DNA from 3 places in the Pseudomonas sp. GW822-FHT03F08 genome. Region 2 is predicted to be linked to each of the others. Evidence: riboswitches for the same ligand, from Rfam matches in the RefSeq annotation. Region 2 holds a riboswitch; each other region holds the start of a gene.
What was found. Region 2 has a riboswitch for cobalamin ahead of AC1RME_RS04430 (TonB-dependent receptor plug domain-containing protein). Riboswitches for the same ligand answer to the same signal wherever they lie in the genome.
Positions count from the first base shown of each region.

Region 1: linked by a shared signal. The riboswitch ahead of cobO (cob(I)yrinic acid a,c-diamide adenosyltransferase) and the one ahead of AC1RME_RS04430 (TonB-dependent receptor plug domain-containing protein) in region 2 are both predicted to bind cobalamin.
Region 3: linked by a shared signal. The riboswitch ahead of AC1RME_RS07485 (CbtB domain-containing protein) and the one ahead of AC1RME_RS04430 (TonB-dependent receptor plug domain-containing protein) in region 2 are both predicted to bind cobalamin.

Region 1 covers NZ_JBXANC010000003.1:24,958-31,319, forward strand. Annotated here, with positions in the region: gene cbiB (adenosylcobinamide-phosphate synthase CbiB) at 1-760, opposite strand, end outside; gene bluB (5,6-dimethylbenzimidazole synthase) at 757-1,407, opposite strand; gene AC1RME_RS07320 (cobyrinic acid a,c-diamide synthase CobB) at 1,404-2,699, opposite strand; gene cobO (cob(I)yrinic acid a,c-diamide adenosyltransferase) at 2,696-3,307, opposite strand; cobalamin riboswitch at 3,389-3,614, opposite strand; gene AC1RME_RS07330 (hypothetical protein) at 3,781-4,365, shown strand; gene AC1RME_RS07335 (PQQ-dependent sugar dehydrogenase) at 4,432-5,745, shown strand; gene AC1RME_RS07340 (C40 family peptidase) at 5,815-6,351, opposite strand.
Region 2 covers NZ_JBXANC010000002.1:131,126-137,487, forward strand. Annotated here, with positions in the region: gene AC1RME_RS04410 (low molecular weight protein tyrosine phosphatase family protein) at 1-200, opposite strand, end outside; gene AC1RME_RS04415 (hypothetical protein) at 197-391, opposite strand; gene AC1RME_RS04420 (ABC transporter substrate-binding protein) at 606-1,520, opposite strand; gene AC1RME_RS04425 ((2Fe-2S) ferredoxin domain-containing protein) at 1,517-1,876, opposite strand; gene AC1RME_RS04430 (TonB-dependent receptor plug domain-containing protein) at 1,876-3,813, opposite strand; cobalamin riboswitch at 3,906-4,111, opposite strand; gene AC1RME_RS04435 (LysR family transcriptional regulator) at 4,146-5,054, opposite strand; gene AC1RME_RS04440 (DoxX family protein) at 5,226-5,666, shown strand; gene AC1RME_RS04445 (pirin family protein) at 5,754-6,362, shown strand, end outside.
Region 3 covers NZ_JBXANC010000003.1:61,532-67,893, reverse strand. Annotated here, with positions in the region: gene AC1RME_RS07515 (fatty acid cis/trans isomerase) at 1-1,711, shown strand, start outside; partial or broken gene AC1RME_RS07510 (acyltransferase family protein) at 1,852-2,080, shown strand; gene nfuA (Fe-S biogenesis protein NfuA) at 2,139-2,723, shown strand; gene cobM (precorrin-4 C(11)-methyltransferase) at 2,771-3,517, opposite strand; gene AC1RME_RS07495 (cobalamin biosynthesis protein) at 3,609-4,022, opposite strand; gene AC1RME_RS07490 (CbtA family protein) at 4,019-4,720, opposite strand; gene AC1RME_RS07485 (CbtB domain-containing protein) at 4,732-4,929, opposite strand; cobalamin riboswitch at 5,052-5,271, opposite strand; gene gltA (citrate synthase) at 6,045-6,362, opposite strand, start outside.

The DNA.
Region 1 (6,362 bases), on a different contig from region 2:
TCGCCGGCCCGCCCAACTCGACGCCCAGCGCACCCGCGCCGGCGGCCATCACTGGACCTGCGTTCGGGCTGTCCCATTTCGGCGCCTGGGTGCGCCAGCATTTCAGCGCCAGTCGGGTCTTGCCCAGCAGCGCGTAGGTCAACGCCACCAGCCGCGCAGGAATGTAGTTGAGGACGTCGTCGATCTTCGCCGCCGCCCAGCCGAAACGCTCGAAACGTTCGTTGCGATAGCCCCACATCGCGTCGAGCGTATTGCTCAGACGATAGAGCACCACGCCCGGCGCACCGGCCACGGCAAACCAGAACAGTGCGGCGAACACTGCATCGCTGCCGTTCTCCAGTACCGATTCAGTGGCGGCGCGGGCGACAGCGGTGCTGTCCAGCTCACTGGTCTGACGGCTGACCAGATAACCCACGCGTTTGCGCGCCTCTTCCAGATCATCGCTGCGCAGGGCCTTGGCCACCGGCTCGACGTGCTCGCCGAGACTGCGCATGCCGAGGGCGCAATACAGCGCGAGAATCTCGACCACCCAGCCCACGTACGGCGCCCAGGACAATGCCGTGGCGAGCAGGGTCAGCGGCAGCACCGCGATCACCCACGCGGTGACGCCATGGCTGCGCCAGCCGCGACCACCGCTATTGAAACGTTGCTCGATGCGCCCGGCGAAATTGCCGAACGCCACCAGCGGATGCCAGCGTTTCGGTTCACCCAGCAGCGCATCCAGCGCGACCGCGGCGACACTCAACAACGCCACACTCATTGACTCACTCCCCAGAAATTTTCATACAGCAGCTCATTGAGCGGACGCGCCTGCGCCCACCCTTCGAGTACCAGCATCGGCGCCGGATAGAATTCCTTGACCGGGCCCAGACAAAGAACCGCCAGCGGCTTGGCCCCGGCCGGCAGTTTCAGCAGATCGGCCAGCGCCTGTGGTTCGAACAGCGACACCCAGCCCATGCCCAGACCTTCGGCGCGCGCCGCCAGCCACAGGTTCTGGATCGCGCAGGACAATGAGGCCATGTCCATTTCCGGCAGCGTGCGACGGCCGAAAATGTGCCGTTCGCGATCGTCCATCAAGGCTGCGACCAACACTTCCGCACAGTCGTTGATGCCCTCAACCTTGAGTTTCATGAACTCGTCGCTGCGCTCGCCGAGGGCTTCGGCGGTGCGTACACGTTCTTCTTCAACAAGGTTCTGGATCTGGCCACGCAGCGCGCGGTCGCTGATACGGATGAAGCGCCACGGCTGCATCAGACCGACGCTCGGCGCCTGATGTGCGGCTTCAAGCAATCGGCGCAGCAATTCAGGCTCGACCGTGCCGCCGCTGAAGTGGCGCATGTCGCGGCGTTCGGCGATGGCGCGATAGACCGCTTCGCGCTCGGTTTCAGTGAATGCGTTGTCGGTCATGGCACCAACAGTGCGGCAATCGCGGACGGATTCGACGGGAAGTAAAAGTGCACGTACGAGGCGGTCATCCGCCCTTCCCGATACACCGCTTCGGCACCGCGCCCGCCATTGGGGCTGTGGCCACGGGCAATGGGTGTCAGTTCGGTGGTGGTCAGGGAATGGTGATAGGTGTGGCCGCGCAACAGGCCTTCCGGCATGTCGACCTCTTGCAAGGCCAGCGCGGCCAGACGTTTCTGCATCACGGCATCGCCACTCAGCAGGCCGACCAAATCAGCGCGGGTGCCTTCGACATCGGTCAACGAATCCAGCAAATACAACATGCCGCCACATTCGGCGAGCAGCGGTTTGCCGGCGGCGTGATGCGCACGGATCGCTTTGAGCATGTCGGTGTTCTGCGACAAGGCCACGTGATGCAATTCCGGATAACCGCCAGGCAGGTACAAGCTGTCGGCCTCAGGCAATTGCGTATCGCGGATCGGCGAGAAGAAACTCAGCTCCGCACCCATCGCCCGCAACAGATCAAGACTGGCGCCATAGGTGAAGGCAAACGCCTCGTCTCGGGCGACGGCAATCCGCACGCCGTCGAGCAGCCTTTCGGTCTTGACGATTTCAGGCGCGGCGAATTCGACGGCCGGTGGCAGCGCTACCTCGCAAGTGCTGGCCAGCGCTTCTGCGGCGGCGTCGAGGCGCACATCGAGGTCATTGAGTTCGCTGGCCTGCACCAGACCGAGATGGCGGCTTGGCAGTTCGATCCCGGTTTCCCGGGACAACGCGCCATACCAGCGCAAGCCCTCGGTGAGACTGCCTTCGAGCAACTGCGCATGGCGCACGGTGCCGACGCGGTTGGCCAGCACGCCGGCGAACGGCAAGTCCGGCTGATAGCGCGCCAGACCCAGCGCCAGCGCGCCGAACGTCTGGGCCATGGCCGTGCCGTCGATCACGCCGAGTACCGGCACGCCGAAATGCCGCGCCAGGTCGGCGCTCGACGGTGTGCCGTCGAACAAGCCCATCACGCCTTCGATCAGGATCAGATCGGCTTCAGCGGCGGCTTCCCACAACAGACGTCGACTTTCCTGCTCGCCGACCATCCACATGTCCAGTTGATAGACCGGCGCACCGCTGGCGCGCTCGAGGATCATCGGGTCGAGAAAGTCCGGGCCGCATTTGAATACGCGAACCTTGCGCCCCTGATTGCGGTGCAGACGGGCCAGCGCGGCGGTGACAGTGGTCTTGCCCTGGCCGGAGGCCGGCGCGGCGATCAATACCGCCGGGCAGTGACGTGGTTGATTCAAAGTTCGACGCCTTTCTGCGCTTTGATACCGGCCTGGAAGGCGTGTTTGATCATGCCCATTTCGGTGACGGTGTCGCCCATCTCGATCATTTCCGGCTTGGCAGCGCGGCCGGTGACGATCACATGCTGCATCGGCGGACGGGCCTGCAGATCGCTGAGCACCTGATCCAGATCGAGGTAACCGTGCTTGAGAGCGATGTTCAGCTCATCGAGCACCACCAGACCGATCGACGGATCACGCAGCAGTTCGCGGGACACTTCCCATGCAGCTTCGGCAGCGGCGATGTCGCGCTGGCGATCCTGGGTTTCCCAGGTGAAACCTTCGCCCATCACATGAAAACGTACCTGCTCGGGGAAGCGGCGGAAGAACAGCTCTTCCCCGGTGCTGTTGCGGCCCTTGATGAACTGCACCACGCCGCACTGCATGCCGTGACCCATGGCGCGGGCGAGCATGCCGAACGCCGAGCTGCTTTTGCCTTTGCCATTGCCGGTCAGCACCAGCACCAGGCCGCATTCGTCTGGCGAATTGGCGATGCGCTCGTCGATCACGGCTTTTTTGCGCTGCATGCGCGCCAGGTGGCGCTCGTCGCGTTCGGGGGAATCAGTCATGGGGGAGCTCTCCGTTGAGGCTGGATAACGGCGGGCAGGCACAAGAATAGACGGCAACAAGCCTGGCATCGCCCACCGTGATGCCGCTGGATGGATCAGGCCGGTCTCCGGGCTCATGAGCGGCCTTGACCTGGCTGCGCGCCTTCCCGCTTTGCAGCAGTGGCATCGGACGCAGCTTTTACTCATTTACCGTTGCGGGGGCAGCGCCGGGATCGTGATGGTTCTTCGCTTGAAGACCATCCTCACCGGCTTCCCTGTTTCACTCTGTCGACAGCGGTCACAGAGCACCTGAAACAAGCCGCGAAGGTTAGAGGGTTGGGGGTGGAGCGTCAAATGAAGAGGCCCCCTGAAAGCGAATAACTGCCGTCGATCAATTATCTGACGCCAATCTTGTGCCACACTGTCAGCAGTGATATCAAAGAGCCATGCTTTTTGAATGCAGAGAGCACATCACAATAACAAGGGAGAGCACCATGCAAGGCATGATCATCAGCAATCCGCGGCTGGAATTCCTGCGCCCGGTGCTGGAACGCTGGTTTGACTGTATCGACCGCTACAACGCCGTGCGCGGCGACAACGACACGCCGTACTGGCATGACGAAAAAGCCAACCTCGGCCTGTTGTCCGCCGCCGCGTGGATGGCCGAACTGGTCACCCTGCGCGACACCGCCACCCGCAAGCAGAACGAGGAAGGCGAGCGCAATGCCCGCGCCGACCTGTTCCTGGCCGGCGCCGAAGATCGCGCCTACATCCAGGCGACGCAACGCTGGCCGCGCGTCAACAGCCTGAATCTGACCCAGGCCCTGGCCGATATCACCAGCGACGCCAAGCGCATCAGCTACGCCAGCGATCTCAAGCTCGGCTGCCTGTTCGTCGCCCCACAGAAAGCCCAGCACAGCGCCAGCCCCGAGGAACTGCAGGACATGGTCGACGACCTGCAAAAGGAACACACCTGCGCCGTCGCCTGGTATTTCCCCTACGCCTATCGCAAATTGCGCAGCGAGGCCGGCAACTACCACCCCGGCATTGCCGTACTGTTCAAGGAGGCACGCGGCTGAGCGGTTGAACCATCGGGCTTGTGTACTTCTCTATGATTAGGAATGCATTCATAGGGAAGATCAGTAATGCGCAAGCCCCACCTCGTTTTCGTCATCGCACTCGCCGGAGGGCTCACCGCCTGTGGTGAATCCTCCAGCCTGCAAGTCTCGGACGGCACCGGCCCGTCCCCCAAACTGCCCGAACCGAACAAGACCCTGATCCCGACGGTGAACATCGCCCCGGCGATCGGCTGGCCGGCGGGTGCGAAACCAACGCCAGCCGCAGGCACCCAAGTGGCCGCATTCGCCGAAAACCTCGATCACCCGCGCTGGCTCTACGTGCTGCCGAACGGCGATGTGCTGGTGGCGGAAACCAATGCCCCGTCGAAACCGGACGATGGCAACGGGATACGTGGCTGGGTGACGAAGAAAATCATGGGCCGTGCCGGCGCCGGGGTTCCCAGCCCGAATCGCATCACCCTGTTGCGCGACGCTGATCACGATGGCGTGGCCGAAACCCGCACGGTATTTCTACAAAATCTGAATTCTCCGTTCGGTATGACCCTGGTCGGCAACGATCTGTACGTCGCCGACACCGACCGCTTGCTGCGCTTTCACTACGAGCCCGGCGCAACCGAGATCAAGAACCAGCCGATCAAGGTCGTGGATCTGCCGGGCGGCCCGCTCAACCATCACTGGACCAAGAACGTCATCGCCAGCAAGGACGGCAGCAAGCTGTACGTCACAGTCGGCTCGAACAGTAACGTCGGCGAAAACGGCCTGGATCAGGAAGAAGGCCGCGCGGCAATCTGGGAAGTGGACCGTGCGACCGGCAATCACCGGATCTTCGCCTCGGGCATCCGCAATCCCAACGGTCTGGCCTGGGAACCCAAAAGCGGCGCGCTGTGGACAGCAGTGAACGAACGGGACGAGATCGGCAGCGACCTGGTGCCGGACTACATCACCTCGGTCAAGGACGGCGGATTTTATGGCTGGCCGTTCAGCTATTACGGCCAGCATGTCGATGTCCGCGTCGAACCGCAGAACCCGGAGATGGTGGCCAAGGCCATCGCTCCCGACTACGCCGTCGGGCCGCATACCGCCTCACTGGGGCTGACGTTCGCCGAGGGCAACGCGTTGCCAGCGCAATTCAAGGAGGGCGCGTTCATCGGCCAGCATGGGTCGTGGAATCGCAAGCCGCACAGTGGCTACAAGGTAATCTTCGTCCCGTTTGCCGCAGGCAAACCGAGCGGAACGCCGGTGGATGTGCTGACTGGCTTCCTCGATAAAGATGAAAACGCCTTGGGTCGCCCGGTCGGCGTGGTGATCGACCCGCAAGGTGCTCTGCTGGTGGCGGATGATGTGGGGAACAAGGTATGGCGAGTGTCAGCGGCCAAGTAGCCCGACCCTGAAACAAAAAAACCTGTGGGAGCCAATGTGCTCCCACAGGAATTTTAGTGCTTCGAATGACTAAGGGTTATGCGCCAGATGCTCCGGCTGCAGAACGCGCTTGGCACTCAGGTAGGCCTTCTGCCAATACGCCTTCGACAGGCTGTCCAGCTTCACCGTGCCACCGGTGGCCGGCGCATGAACGAAGCGCCCTTCCCCGACGTAAATCCCCGCATGACTGACCTGAGAGCCGCCATTGGTGGCGAAGAAGATCAGGTCGCCGGTCTGCAACCCTTCCTTGCCGACATTCGGCGCCTGCATGACGATCAACTCGCGCGTCGAGCGCGGCAGGCTGATGCCGGCGGCATCGCGGTAAACGAAACCGATCAGGCCACTGCAATCGAAGCCCGAGTCCGGCGTGTTGCCGCCCCAGCGATAAGGCGTACCCACCAGCCCGAGCGCACGGAACAGCACGTCTTCGGCAGCGGGAGAAAAAGCCTGGGAGGATCCGAACACAATCGGCGCGCGAACCACAGGGGCTGGCGGCGGAGTGCGACTGGCGCAAGCGCTGAGCAGCGCTGCGAAGAACATCAGGGCGAGGCGGGCCGGCATCGTCATAAGCAGAACAT
Region 2 (6,362 bases):
GCCCGCAGGCGATTCAGGTGTTTGGTTTCCATCACAAAAATGAAATCGGCCCAGCGAATATCCGCTGGGCCGATGGTCTTGCGTGCATTGGGGCTGGTGCCCGCTGAACGAACATTGAAGCCGGGCCGGCGGCGCCAGACTGCTTCCGCTGTTGGGCTGCGCCATTGGTTACGACTGCAAATGAACAGTAGGTTCGTCACTCTTGATCCAGCAATTGGCGGGTGGAACGAATGGGGTAGCTCATGCCGAGTTGGCGAGCCCTGACCAGTTTGGTGGATCGGATGTACATCAACTTCCAGTTCTTTTCCGGTTTGAAAGTTGGCGGACGAACCGCTTTGTCATTGCCGTATTTACGGGCCTGGGTGCGTCTCCAGGCGCGGGTTCTGTTCATGGTCTGTCCTCGTGAATACCGGGTTCAGCAGCCGCGGTAATACGAGTTGGGCGTATGGTAAACGCGAATCGGGAGTACCGAAAGCTGGACGCATTGAAAATCGTCATTTGCCGCCATGAATGGCGGCGGTGCGGGATTCTCACCAAGAACTCGCGAAACGCCTTTCAGCCGGAGGCAGGAAAAATAAATCTGTCCCCTTTAAGGACTGTCCCCTTTAAGGACTCAATGCCTTGAGCTGTCGCGCCAACTCCAGCGCCACCCGACCACTACCCACCGTCGGCAACAGATGCGTGAAGGGAATATCGATGATCCGGTTCTCGCGCACCGCCCGCAGGGTCGACAGCACCGGATCCTGCCTCAGCAACTGACGCTTGCGACTGGCCGGCGACCATTGCGCGTCGGCCAGCAGGATCACGTCGGGGTCACTGGCGAGCAGGGTTTCGCGGCTGGCGGTCACCCGGTATTGATTGATGTCGGCGAACAGGTTTCGAGCCCCGGCTGCGGCCAGCAGGGTGGTGACAAATCCACGCCGGCCTTCACTGTCGAGACCGTTGACCTCGCTGTCGAGATAGAACACTGACAGCGGCCTGCCCGGGCGGGTTAAAGCCTTGGCCTTTTCCAGATCGGCATCCATCGCATCGCTCAGTTCTCGAGCGCGCTGCTGTCGGTGCAGCAAGGCTCCGAGGGTCGAGAGGTCGTTGCGGATGTGTTCGAAGTAATCCAGCGAATGTCCGTTGCAGGCCGACTCCAGCAAATACGAAGCCACGCCGTTGCGCCCCAGTCCGCTGCGTGACGTCACGCCGTTGCCAAACGCCGTGGCGAAGCCGCCGACCACCAGATCCGGTTTCTGCGCGTACAGCACTTCGCTCGATGGATAGCGGGGCGAAATCACCGGCACGCCGAAGTACTCGGATTGCGGCGCACCGGTGTCATCCAGATAGGCGACGCCGGCCAGCGCCGGGCCGGCGCCCAACGCCAACACGAGATCGGCCGCATGCTGATTGAGGGCGACAATCCGCGACGGTGGTGATGCCGGCAGGTGCCAGGTCTCGCCACAATTGCGGTAGTCATCTGCCAGAACCGGAGAAGCGCAGAGCAGGGCGCCCGCCAGAAAGCACAGCGTTCTCATGAGCGCTCCTTGATCAACAGATCCTCGACCACTTCGCCGCCCACCAGGTGCACCTCGACCAGCCGTTGCGCATCCGCGTGGCTGCGCACGCCATACCAGCAGGTCTCCGGATACACCGTCATGACCGGCCCCAGGTTGCACGGGAACTGACAGTGCGTGCGGGTCAGCAAAACCCCGCCCGGTGTCTCGATGCGGTCATGCGCCAGCAAGTGTCGACGCAGGGTTTTCCATATCTGCAAGGCGCCGCGCTGGGTGCAGCGCGGGCCGGTGCAGAGGAACACGTGGCGGGCATGGGCGGGAACATGCGACCAGTCCGGGTGCGTGTCGACGCCGTCGATGGTTTTGATTTCAGCCATCAGAAACGGTACGTGTAGCGCACTTCGGAGGTGAACGGCCGTCCGAGGTTGTCGACGTTGTTCGAGCGGCTGGTGACGTAATCGCGGTCGAACAGGTTTTCCACCAGCAGGCTCAACCGGTGCTGGTGCGCGCCGTCCAGGTAGCGATAAGCGTCGGCGTCCACCACGGAGTAATGGCCGTACTCGACCTGTTTCGAGCTGATCACATCGCGAATGTAGCGGATCGCACCGCCGGCCCCCCACATCCGGTCAACCGACTCGTAACCGATGCGCGAGCGGGCGAAGAAGCTCGGCACATCGTTCAGCGTCACCCCGGCGCGCGATTCGGTGAGGTTGCGGGTCATGTCCGCTTGCAGGCTCCATTGCTCGTTGAGCGCCAGTTTCGCGTCCGCCTCGAAACCGCGCATCTGGATCCGCCCCTGGCCGTTGACCCATTGGATGTCGTCGAGGGTGATCAGGTCGTCGATCTTGCGTTTGAACAGGGTGGCGCTGGCGCTGAATTCGCGATCGAGCAGCAGGCCTTTGTAGTCGAGACCCAGTTCGGCGTTACGGCTTTTCTCCGGTTTCAGGTTGCGGTTGCCCAACTCGTCGCCCGGTTCGTTGACGAACAACTGCTCGGCGTTCGGCAGTTTGTAGGCAGTGCCGTACTGGCCGCGCAGTGCCCAGTGTTCATTGAGGTCGTACAGCGAAGTGAGCATGCCGACCGTGGCGCTGTCGCCGCCGCTCATGGCTTCGTGACGAATGCCGATGCTCGGATGCCAGTCGGGCAGGGCGTCGATCTGCGGGCGCAACTGGGTGTACAGCGCGTGGGCTTCGGCCTTGTCATTGTCGATGATCAGCACATCGTCCTGGCCTTTGAACCACTGGTTGTCCGTCCCGAACACCAGCACATGGCCGCCGGGCAATTCGGCTTTGCCTTCGGCCTGCACGCCCCAGTCGGTGAAGCCCCAGTAGTCGTTGTGATTGATGGTTCTGGTGCCGCCATTGGCGGTGTTGTTGATGCGCGTGTAGCGGGTGTCCCAGTCGTTGATGTGGCCTTTGACGAAATAGCTCAGGCGCTCGTTGATGTTCTGTTCGAAGGTCGCCATGGCGATCTGCTGGACGCGGTCGTTGGTGGTCTTGTGGTTGTCGACCGGGCGGGCGAAGTCGAGGTTGGCGTCGGCGTATTGGTAGAACAATTCCATCCGCGCATCGTCGCCAAAGGACTGAATGGCCTTGGCGCCGAAGGTGGTGACTTCGTAGGCGCGCTTCTTGTTGCTGTCGTTCTTGATGTCGCGATTGCGAAACGGCTGATAGCCATCCGAAACGTTATGACTGACGTAGGCCAGCAAGCCCAGATCGCCGAAACCGTTGGTGAAGATGTTCTCGACCCGCGCATCCTCGGTGGTGCCGCCGAAGGTATCCACGCCCATGTTCACTTCGCCGGAGGCTTTGCGAGTCTGCGGGCTGCGGGTGACGATGTTGATCACGCCGGACACGGCCTGAGTGCCGAACAATAGACTTTGCCCGCCCTTGAGCACTTCGATGCGTTCGATGGCGTTGGCCGGCAGGGTGTCCAGGTACAGGCCGCCGTACAGGCGATTGTTCAGACGCACGCCGTCGAGCAGGATCAGCGTGTCATCGTTACGCCCGCCCAGCAGGGAATAGGTGCCGTAGTCGAACGGGCCATTTTTCGGCGCGACGTACAGGCCGGGAATGAACATCTGCATGACGCGGGTGACATCGGCGCTGGGGCCGGCGCGTTCGATCTGCTCGCGGGTGACGATCTCGACCTTGCTGCCGAACTGCGCCATGTCGGCCACGGTCGTGGACTCCACGGACGGTGCGGAAACGATTTGCTGAGTGAGTTCGAGCGGCGCGTCGTCCGCCAGCAACAGGGGGCTGAACAGACAGCCAAGCAACAGGGATGGAGCCGGAGTGTTGAAAGGTCGAATCATTGTCTTCTCGAAAGGATCTTCGCAGAAGAGCATGCAGGAGAAGGCATCGCGCACACGCCGACACCGGCCCATGCCCGCCCACCGCAGGAGTTTGCCAAACAGAATTTCAGGCCGGTCTCCGGGCTCGCGCGTATGGACGCTTTCACCTTCCCATGGCCGTCTGGCCACAGTGGTGTGTCGAAAGCATCACGCGCCTACCGTTGCGGGGGCAGCACCGGACTTGTTCGAAAAGAACGTACCGGTTTCCCGTTTCACCCCATGCACGGCGGCATGGGACACCTGAAACAGGGCGGCATCTGAACATTCGGATGACCGCTCGTCAACTTTCCGGGTCAAGCCTCGTGCGTGTTCTGCTGAACGAAGCGCTCGATCAACCACCGCGCCGCCGGGCCCGGTGGCACATCGGTACGGTAGATCGCATCGAAGGTGTATTGCCCGCTGGCGTACTCCGACAAATCCAGCTGTACCAGTCGGCCGCTGTCCAGATCCTCCTGAATCATCGGCTTCGGCATATTCCCCCAGCCGATGCCCTCGCGCAGCAACATGTGTTTGGCACCCAGGTCCGCCAGGCGCCAGGTGCGGTTGCTCAGCACGGCGAACTCCCTGTCCTTGGTCAGGCGTGAGCGATCGGACAGCACCAGTTGCGTATGCTCACGTCCGGCACCGGGAACGTTGGCTTCGCCCGAAGCCAGCGGATGATTCGGTGCCGCCACCGGAATCAGCTCGACGCTGCCGATGCCGATTCTTTCGATACCGTTGATGCCGTCGTTCATGGGCCCGCTGACGCCGACCACCGCGCCGCGATTGATCACCCGTTCAGTCACGGCGCCGAGTGCTTCCATGTGCAGGTGCAGGGCCACGGTGGGGAATTCTTCCCGAAAGGATTTCAGCGCATCCACCACGCGCTCGGCGGGCAACATCACGTCGAGCACCACGTGCACTTCGGCCTCCAGCCCCTGCAGCAGGCCTTTGACCTTGGCTCGCAAACCGTGCACGCCGTTGGCGATGGTCCGGGCTTCGGCCAGCACGGTGCGGCCGGCGTCGGTCAGTTGCGGTTTGCGGGTGGTTTCGCGATCAAACAGGGTGACGCCCAATTGCATCTCAAGGTTGGCGATCGAGTAGCTGATCACCGACGTCGCCCGGTGAAGCTTGCGCGCAGCGGCTGCAAAACTGCCGACTTCGACGACAGTCAGGAATACACGCAGTTGATCGAGTGTCGGTGTGCCTGGATCGGAGATCATGCCTGTGTCCTTGAGTCGCCATGGGCGCGTTACCGTGGAATATGCAGCTTACCTATTTTATCGAACGTAATGATCTAAATTAGTCGGCTATTCAGATGAGCTGCCGAGGCGCAACATTTCTTCATCCGGACGGTTCAAGTCGAACCGGACCCCATTGAAGGAAATACTCCCATGGCTACTTCTGCAAACATCGCTCAAACACAGGCTTCTGAACAGAACGCTTCCGACACCAAACAAGCTTCGGCTGCCTTGATTGGCCGCGTATTGCTCAGCGTGATTTTCATTCTCTCCGGTTTTTCCAAACTGGCCGCTCCGGCCATGATGATCGGTTACATCGGCTCGGTGGGCCTGCCGCTTCCACAAGTGGCACTGGCAGTGGCGATCATCGTTGAAGTCGGTGGTGGCCTGGCGCTGATCGCCGGATACCGCACCCGCACCGTCGCCGCTGTGCTGGCTGCGTTCAGCGTGTTCACCGCACTGGCCTTCCACAGTGCACTGGCTGACCAGAACCAGTTCATCCACTTCTTCAAGAACATCGCCATGGCCGGTGGCCTGTTGCAGGTCGTGGCCTTCGGTGCCGGCCGCTTCAGCCTCGACGCTCGCCGCGGTTGATACCCGAGCGCGGTGAAGGACAGGTTCCTTCACCGCGTTTCAGCATTTTTTGTTGGCCGTACCCCGCGACAGAACCGAGTAATCATCATGACCGTTCAGCAGCAACTTTCTGGCTATACCCGTGAGACCCATACCCTCCGAGCAATCCGTTATCGCACCAGCGGCAGTGGGCATGGCGCGATCGTGCGACTGATGAGCCCTTCGGATCTGGGGCATCTGATCAAGCCGTTTGTGTTCCTCGATCTGTTTGAAGGCGAGGCTTCTTTCATTCACGGCATGCCGATGCATCCGCATTCGGGGATCGCCACCGTCACGGTGATTACCGAAGGCAACTTGCGTTTCGAGGACGCCGAGTCGGGCAAGGGCATGATCGATTACGGCGGTGTCGAGTGGATGCGGGCGGGCGGCGGTGTCTGGCACGGCAAGGAAATGTCGGTGGGTACTTCGGAGCGGGTTCAGGGCTTTCAACTGTGGGTGGCGCTGCCTCCAGAGCTGGAAAACGCCAGTGTCGACAGCCAATACCTTGAGTCCGGCGCGATGCCTGAAGTGGGGCCGGCGCGGGTGATTCTCGGCTTGCACCAAGGTGTCCAGAGCCCGGTTAGAGCGCCTGCGGGAATGAATTACTTGTTGGTCACGCTGGGTGCCGGGGAATCCTGGACGTACACCCCACCCGAAGGTCACGAGTCGTTATGGCTG
Region 3 (6,362 bases), on a different contig from region 2:
GGCGCCGAGCGCCAAGGAAGCGCTGCAGATCGTGCAGTGGGAAAACCTGCTCAACCAGCCTGGCGCGCGGGAGAGTCTGGTCGGGCGCTGGCTGTATGAGCACTGGTTCCTGGCGCACATCTACTTCAAGGACGGCGAGCCGGGGCATTTCTTCCAGTGGGTGCGTTCGCGCACGCCGACCGGCCAGCCGATCGACCTGATTGCCACCCGTCGCCCGAACGATGATCCGGGCACCCAGGTGTATTACCGCCTGTGGCCGGTGCAGGGCGTGATCGTGCACAAGACCCACATCACTTATCCGCTGAGTGCGGCGAAGATGGCGCGGGTCAAAAGCCTATTCTACAACGGCAACTGGCAGGTGCATGCGCTGCCGGGTTACGGGCCGCAGAGCCGGGCCAACCCGTTTGCGACCTTCGAAGCGATTCCGGCGCAGGCGCGTTATCAGTTCATGCTCGATAACGCCGAATACTTCGTGCGCACGTTCATTCGCGGCCCGGTATGCCGTGGCCAGATCGCAACTGACGTGATCCGCGATAATTTCTGGGCGCTGTTCCAGGCGCCGGAACATGACCTGTATATCACCGATCCGAACTATCGCGGCCAGGCCACGCCGTTGCTGGCCATGCCGGGGCAGAACGACGATGTCGGCAGCGTCCTGAGCCTGTGGCACGACTATCGCAACAAGCGAAACAAGTACGAAGCCTTGCGCCGTGACAGTTATGCCGACCAACCGGCGCCGAGCTGGTCGACCCTGTGGGCGGGCAACGACAATGCGCTGTTGAGCATCTTCCGCCACTTCGACAGCGCGTCGGTGACCAAAGGCCTGATCGGCGAAGTGCCGCAGACCATGTGGCTGTTCGACTATCCGTTGCTGGAGCGCACCTATTACCAGTTGGCGGTGAATTTCGATGTGTTCGGCAACGTCTCCCATCAGGCGCAGACCCGACTGTACTTCGACCTGATCCGCAATGGCGCCGAGCAGAATTTTCTGCGTCTGATGCCGGCCGATTCCCGCGAGGACTACCTCGACGATTGGTATCAGAGCAGCGGCCAATTCAAAATGTGGCTGGACTATGAGTCCATCGACGACGACAAGCCAACGGCGCTGAAACTCGACGGAAAAGACCCGAAACATGTCTTCGCCATGCAGTTGCTCGCCCGTTATGGCGACCTCAACGCACGGCCCGATCCGATCAATCGCTGCGTGGATGCCTACTGCTCGCGGCCGAACATCGACCCGGCGCTGCAAAACGCCGAACAGGCGCTGAGCCGTCTGACGGCGCGTCCTGCGGCGGGGCTGAAAGTGATCGATCAGTTGCCGGAAGCGACCATGCTGCGCATCGAAACGGCCAGCGGCAAACGCGAGGTCTACAGCCTGCTGCGCAACCGCGCCCACAGCAACGTGGCGTTCCTGCTCGGTGAGTCACTGCGCTATCAACCGGGCCTCGACACCCTGACCATTTATCCGGGCGTGCTGAGCAGCTACCCGAACTTCATGTTCAACATCCCGGCGGATCAGGTGCCGGCGTTTGTCGATGCCATGGAAAGCGCGAAGGATGCGCCGCAGTTCGAGAAGATCGTCGAACGTTGGGGTATTCGCCGCAGCCATCCGCAGTTCTGGTTCTATTTCCATGACCTGAGCCAGTACATCCATGAAACCGACCCGGTGGAAGAGGGCGTGCTGGACATGAACCGGTACGAGAATCTTTGATCGTTTGATCGATGGCAGCAGTCCCAATCCTGTGTAGCACGGGATCGGGAGCGCCATCGATGTTGATTTCAGTGCAGGCCCTGCGAGCGCTCGCCGCGTGGGCGGTGGTCTGCCATCACTTCATGCAGATTTTCTTCGACTCGGTGTATCTGATGCACGTGCTGGTGCTGTCGGGCAGGCGCTTATCTGGCCCGACGCTATGGGATCAACCCGTATTTGATGTTATTTGTCTGTGCGCTGGCCATCGGAGACGCTTCATGGCTGAGCTGCGAATGGGTAGAAAAACGCAGCTATCCGTGGCTTAAAGCGCGGATTGACGGCGAACCTGGCGCTTGGCCGATTTGCGAACTATTCCTACGTAAATACTAGGACTTTGTGCCGCGCGCCGATTGGCGTAAACTCCGCCTCAAGCCTGCGAGGAGTTTCCATGACCGCTATTACCATTACCGACGCCGCCCATGATTACCTGGCCGATCTGCTTTCCAAGCAGAACACCCCGGGTATTGGCATCCGCGTCTTCATCACCCAGCCTGGCACCCAGTACGCCGAAACCTGCATTGCCTATTGCAAGCCGGGCGAAGAGAAACCTGAAGACACAGCGCTGGGGCTGAAAAGCTTCACCGCCTACATCGACTCGTTCAGCGAAGCGTTCCTCGACGATGCTGTCGTCGACTACGCCACCGACCGCATGGGCGGCCAGCTGACCATCAAGGCACCGAACGCCAAAGTACCGATGGTCAACGCCGACAGCCCGGTCAACGAGCGCATCAACTATTACCTGCAAACCGAAATCAACCCGGGGCTGGCCAGCCACGGCGGTCAGGTCAGCCTGATCGATGTGGTTGAAGACGGCATTGCCGTGCTGCAGTTCGGCGGCGGTTGCCAGGGCTGCGGCCAGGCGGACGTAACCCTGAAGGAAGGCATCGAGCGCACCTTGCTCGAGCGCATTCCGGAGCTCAAGGGCGTTCGCGACGTGACCGACCACACGCAGAAAGAAAACGCCTACTACTAAGGCGTTCGCTGCGGCATAAAAAACGGCGCCCCGTGAGCGCCGTTTTTTTATGGTCGATACAAATGCGCATGCCCCGCGCGATACAGCGACGATTCACTGAAATGATCGCTGCCCAACACCCGCCCGACCAGAATCAGTGCCGTACGCCGAAACCCCTTGGCGGCCACCTTCGCGGCAATATCCTCCAGCGTCCCGATCACCCAGTCCTGATCCGGCCACGTCGCCCGGTGGATCACCGCGATCGGGCAGTCCGCACCATAGTGCGGCAACAACTCGGCGAGGATCTTCTCCAGATGATTGACCCCCAAATGAATCGCCATGGTCGCCCCGTGCTGCGCCAGGTTGCCCAGTTCCTCGCCGGCAGGCATCGCGGTCTTGTCCGCGTAACGGGTCAGGATCACGCTTTGCGAGATGTCCGGCAGAGTGAGTTCGGCGCCCAACAACGCCGCGCAGGCAGCAGTGGCGGTTACGCCGGGGACAATTTCGAACGGGATGTCCAGCTCGCGCAGATAACGGATCTGCTCGCCGATGGCGCCATACAGGCTCGGATCGCCCGAATGCACCCGCGCCACGTCCTGGCCCTTGGCGTGGGCGGTCTTGATCAGATCGATGATCTGTTCCAGATGCAGTTCGGCGCTGTTGACCACGGTTTCAGCCGAATGACCGTCCAGCACCGCCGCCGGCACCAGCGAACCTGCATAGATGATCACCGGGCAGCTGCGAATCAGTCGCTGACCTTTGACAGTGATCAATTCCGGGTCGCCGGGGCCGGCGCCGATGAAGTAAACGGTCATCGTTGGATCCTGTGAAAGTAGGGCAGGTCGAGGCTTCAAGAGCAGTTCAGATGAAGAATGCTCATGATCGAAAGCGGGGATTATCGGGAATTTACGCCGCGCCGGCCAATGCCAGGGTTGCCTGGGCGTATTTTTGTCTGGAAATCAGCAGTTTTGCCGGGGCCTGGATCAGTTGTTCGGCAAGCGCCAGTGCGGCGCTTTCCGCCACGCCGTAGCAACCGGTGCGTTCGAAAGCGATCTGCGAATGGTGACTCAGGCGTTGCTGATAACTGGCCAGTTCTTCGCTGCTGAAATACAGCAGCGGCAGCGCCAGTTGTGCCGCCAGTTCCTGCAGGCCGGGTTCGTCGCGTTTCAGGTCGATACTGGCCAGGGCCTTGACCGCTTCGAGTTCGATGCGATGCGCCTGCAGGGCCTGGTCGAGCAAGGCGCGCAGCGTACTGGCCGGGCAGCCGCGCTGGCAGCCCAGGCCGACCACCAGAGTCGGCGCTGCGCTGTCATCGGTCATGCGTGGTATTGACCATCGCTTTTGCGGCGGAACAACCAGGCGCTGATCAGGCCCAAGGCCAGCCAGAACGCCACATTGGTCAGCTGCGAAGCGATTTTGAATTGAGCTTCCAGGGCTTCCGGCGCGAGCATCGAGTGCACTTCCGGTTGCGGGGCGCCGATCACGTGCGGCACAGCGAGAATCGCCACGCCGAGGATCTTCAGCAACCAGTTGCCACCGAACGCGATCAACGCCAGGCCGACAGCAGTAGACGCGGCGGTGCCGATCCACCACATCTGGCGCGACGCCAGGTCTGCGGCAGCGGTGCCTGGCAGCTCAGGTGGAAGGCCAAGGGTTGGAGCGAGCACGAAAGTCGCGTAACCCGCAAGGCCCCAGAGCAGGCCTTGCGACGTCTTGGTCGGCGCACGCAGGGTGTACAGACCGGCCAGCATCAGGGCGAAACCCACGGCCACGACCAGATTGCCGCCGGTAGTGGACACCACGCGCTGCCAGCCGTCTACCGGCTCCCAGGCTTCGGCATCGTGGGTATGGGCGGCGGTGCCGGCGGCGTGTTCGTGAACGGCGGCAACCGGCTCGGCTTTCTCGAAAGTCTCTGCCTGAAGAATCAGCGGCGACACCCAGAAGCTTTGCAGCAACGTCAGGAGCAGAGCGGCCAGAAGGCCGGTGAAACCTGCGGTCTGCGCAATACGCTTGATCATGTCGTCGGGTCTCAGTGGCACGGGAACGCGGCGCTGTGGCGGGTATCGTGAGCGGCGTTGTGAACCGCTTCGATGTGCGAGAAACCGGCGAAATAGACCAGGCTGGCACCCAGGATCGACGCGAAGATCGCAGCGGTCAGGCGTTGGCTCAGGGTGGTGGTGCTGGAGATTTTGTCCGTGTTGCTGCCGGTGCTGCTGATGATCGACATGGCGCTTCCCTCTGGAGTGTCAGCGGGTGAACGGTGCGCATGAAAACCCCTGCGAGTCGGGCACGCAGAGGTTCGAACAGCGCCCGCCCACCGCGGGTTTGTTATGTTCAGTGACGCAAGATGCGTACTGTGTGTTGCGGGCCGGTCTCCGGGCTCACGAGGGGTGGCTGTCTGCCGACCTGTTAGCGTCACCTTCCCATGCCCGTGGGCACAGTGGATCTGACGCTCTCTCGCTTACCGTTGCGGGGGCAGCACCGGACTGACATGGCTTTAGAGTAAAGCACATGATTCACCGGTTTCCCGTTTCACCCTTTGCAGGGCACCCGTAACAAGTTGTGTAGGAGACCATGGGTTGGGGAATTTAGTCAATTTTGTGGGCATATCCGTTTTTGTGGGCATATCCGTTGCTGCGGTTATGGCCACTTAGGGTTCCGCCCTTACGGCGGGTCACTTTTTCCAAACGCCGAAAAAGTAACCAAAAAGGCTTTACCCTGACGTTCGGCCCCTCGCTGAGGCTCGGGGTTCCTTCGCTCCGGGATTGTTCCGGGGGCATCGCCTACGGTTTGCTTCGCTGCACCTCCTCTCGATGTGTTTGGCTTTGCCAAACGGTCGCTGCGCTCCCACCCCCGGATCAATCCCTCCACTCAGCCTGCCGACGGGCCTTGAGATCAAAAGCTTTACTCGAGCTAACGCTCATCGTGGTGAGTGGTGAGTGGTGAGGGGGCTCTTGATCGGGCTTTGCTCTGGCTTTGGCCTTTGATTTTTTGCCCCTTCGGCAGGCCGAGCGGAGGTGTTCATCAGGGGGTAGGCGCGCAGCGCCGTGCGGCGAAGCCGCATACATCGAGAGGAGGTGCAGCGAAGCAAACCGTAGGCGATGCCCCCTGGTGGACACCGTAGCGAGGGAACACTGAGCCTAAGCGAAGTGCCGTACGCCGGGGTTCAGCCTTTTTGGTTACTTTTTTGGCGTTTGAAAAAAGTGACCCGCCGTAAGGGCGGAACCCTAAGAAGCCGTTACCGCAGCAACGGATATGCCCCCAATCCAAAAACGAAAAACGGCCCCCATTCACATGGAGGCCGTTCCCGTTACAACTTAAGACGTTATCGCAAGACAGGTCTTATTTGCGATCTTCCAGCTTGGTAATGTCACGCGACTCGTAGCCGGTGTACAGCTGGCGCGGACGGCCAATCTTGTACGGACTGGAGAGCATTTCCTTCCAGTGCGAGATCCAGCCGACAGTACGTGCCAGGGCGAAGATCACGGTGAACATGCTGGTCGGAATGCCGATCGCCTTGAGGATGATCCCCGAGTAGAAGTCGACGTTCGGGTACAGCGAGCGTTCGATGAAGTACGGGTCGGTCAGGGCGATCTCTTCCAGGCGCATGGCCAGTTCGAGTTGCGGATCGTTCTGGATGCCCAGTTCCTTCAACACTTC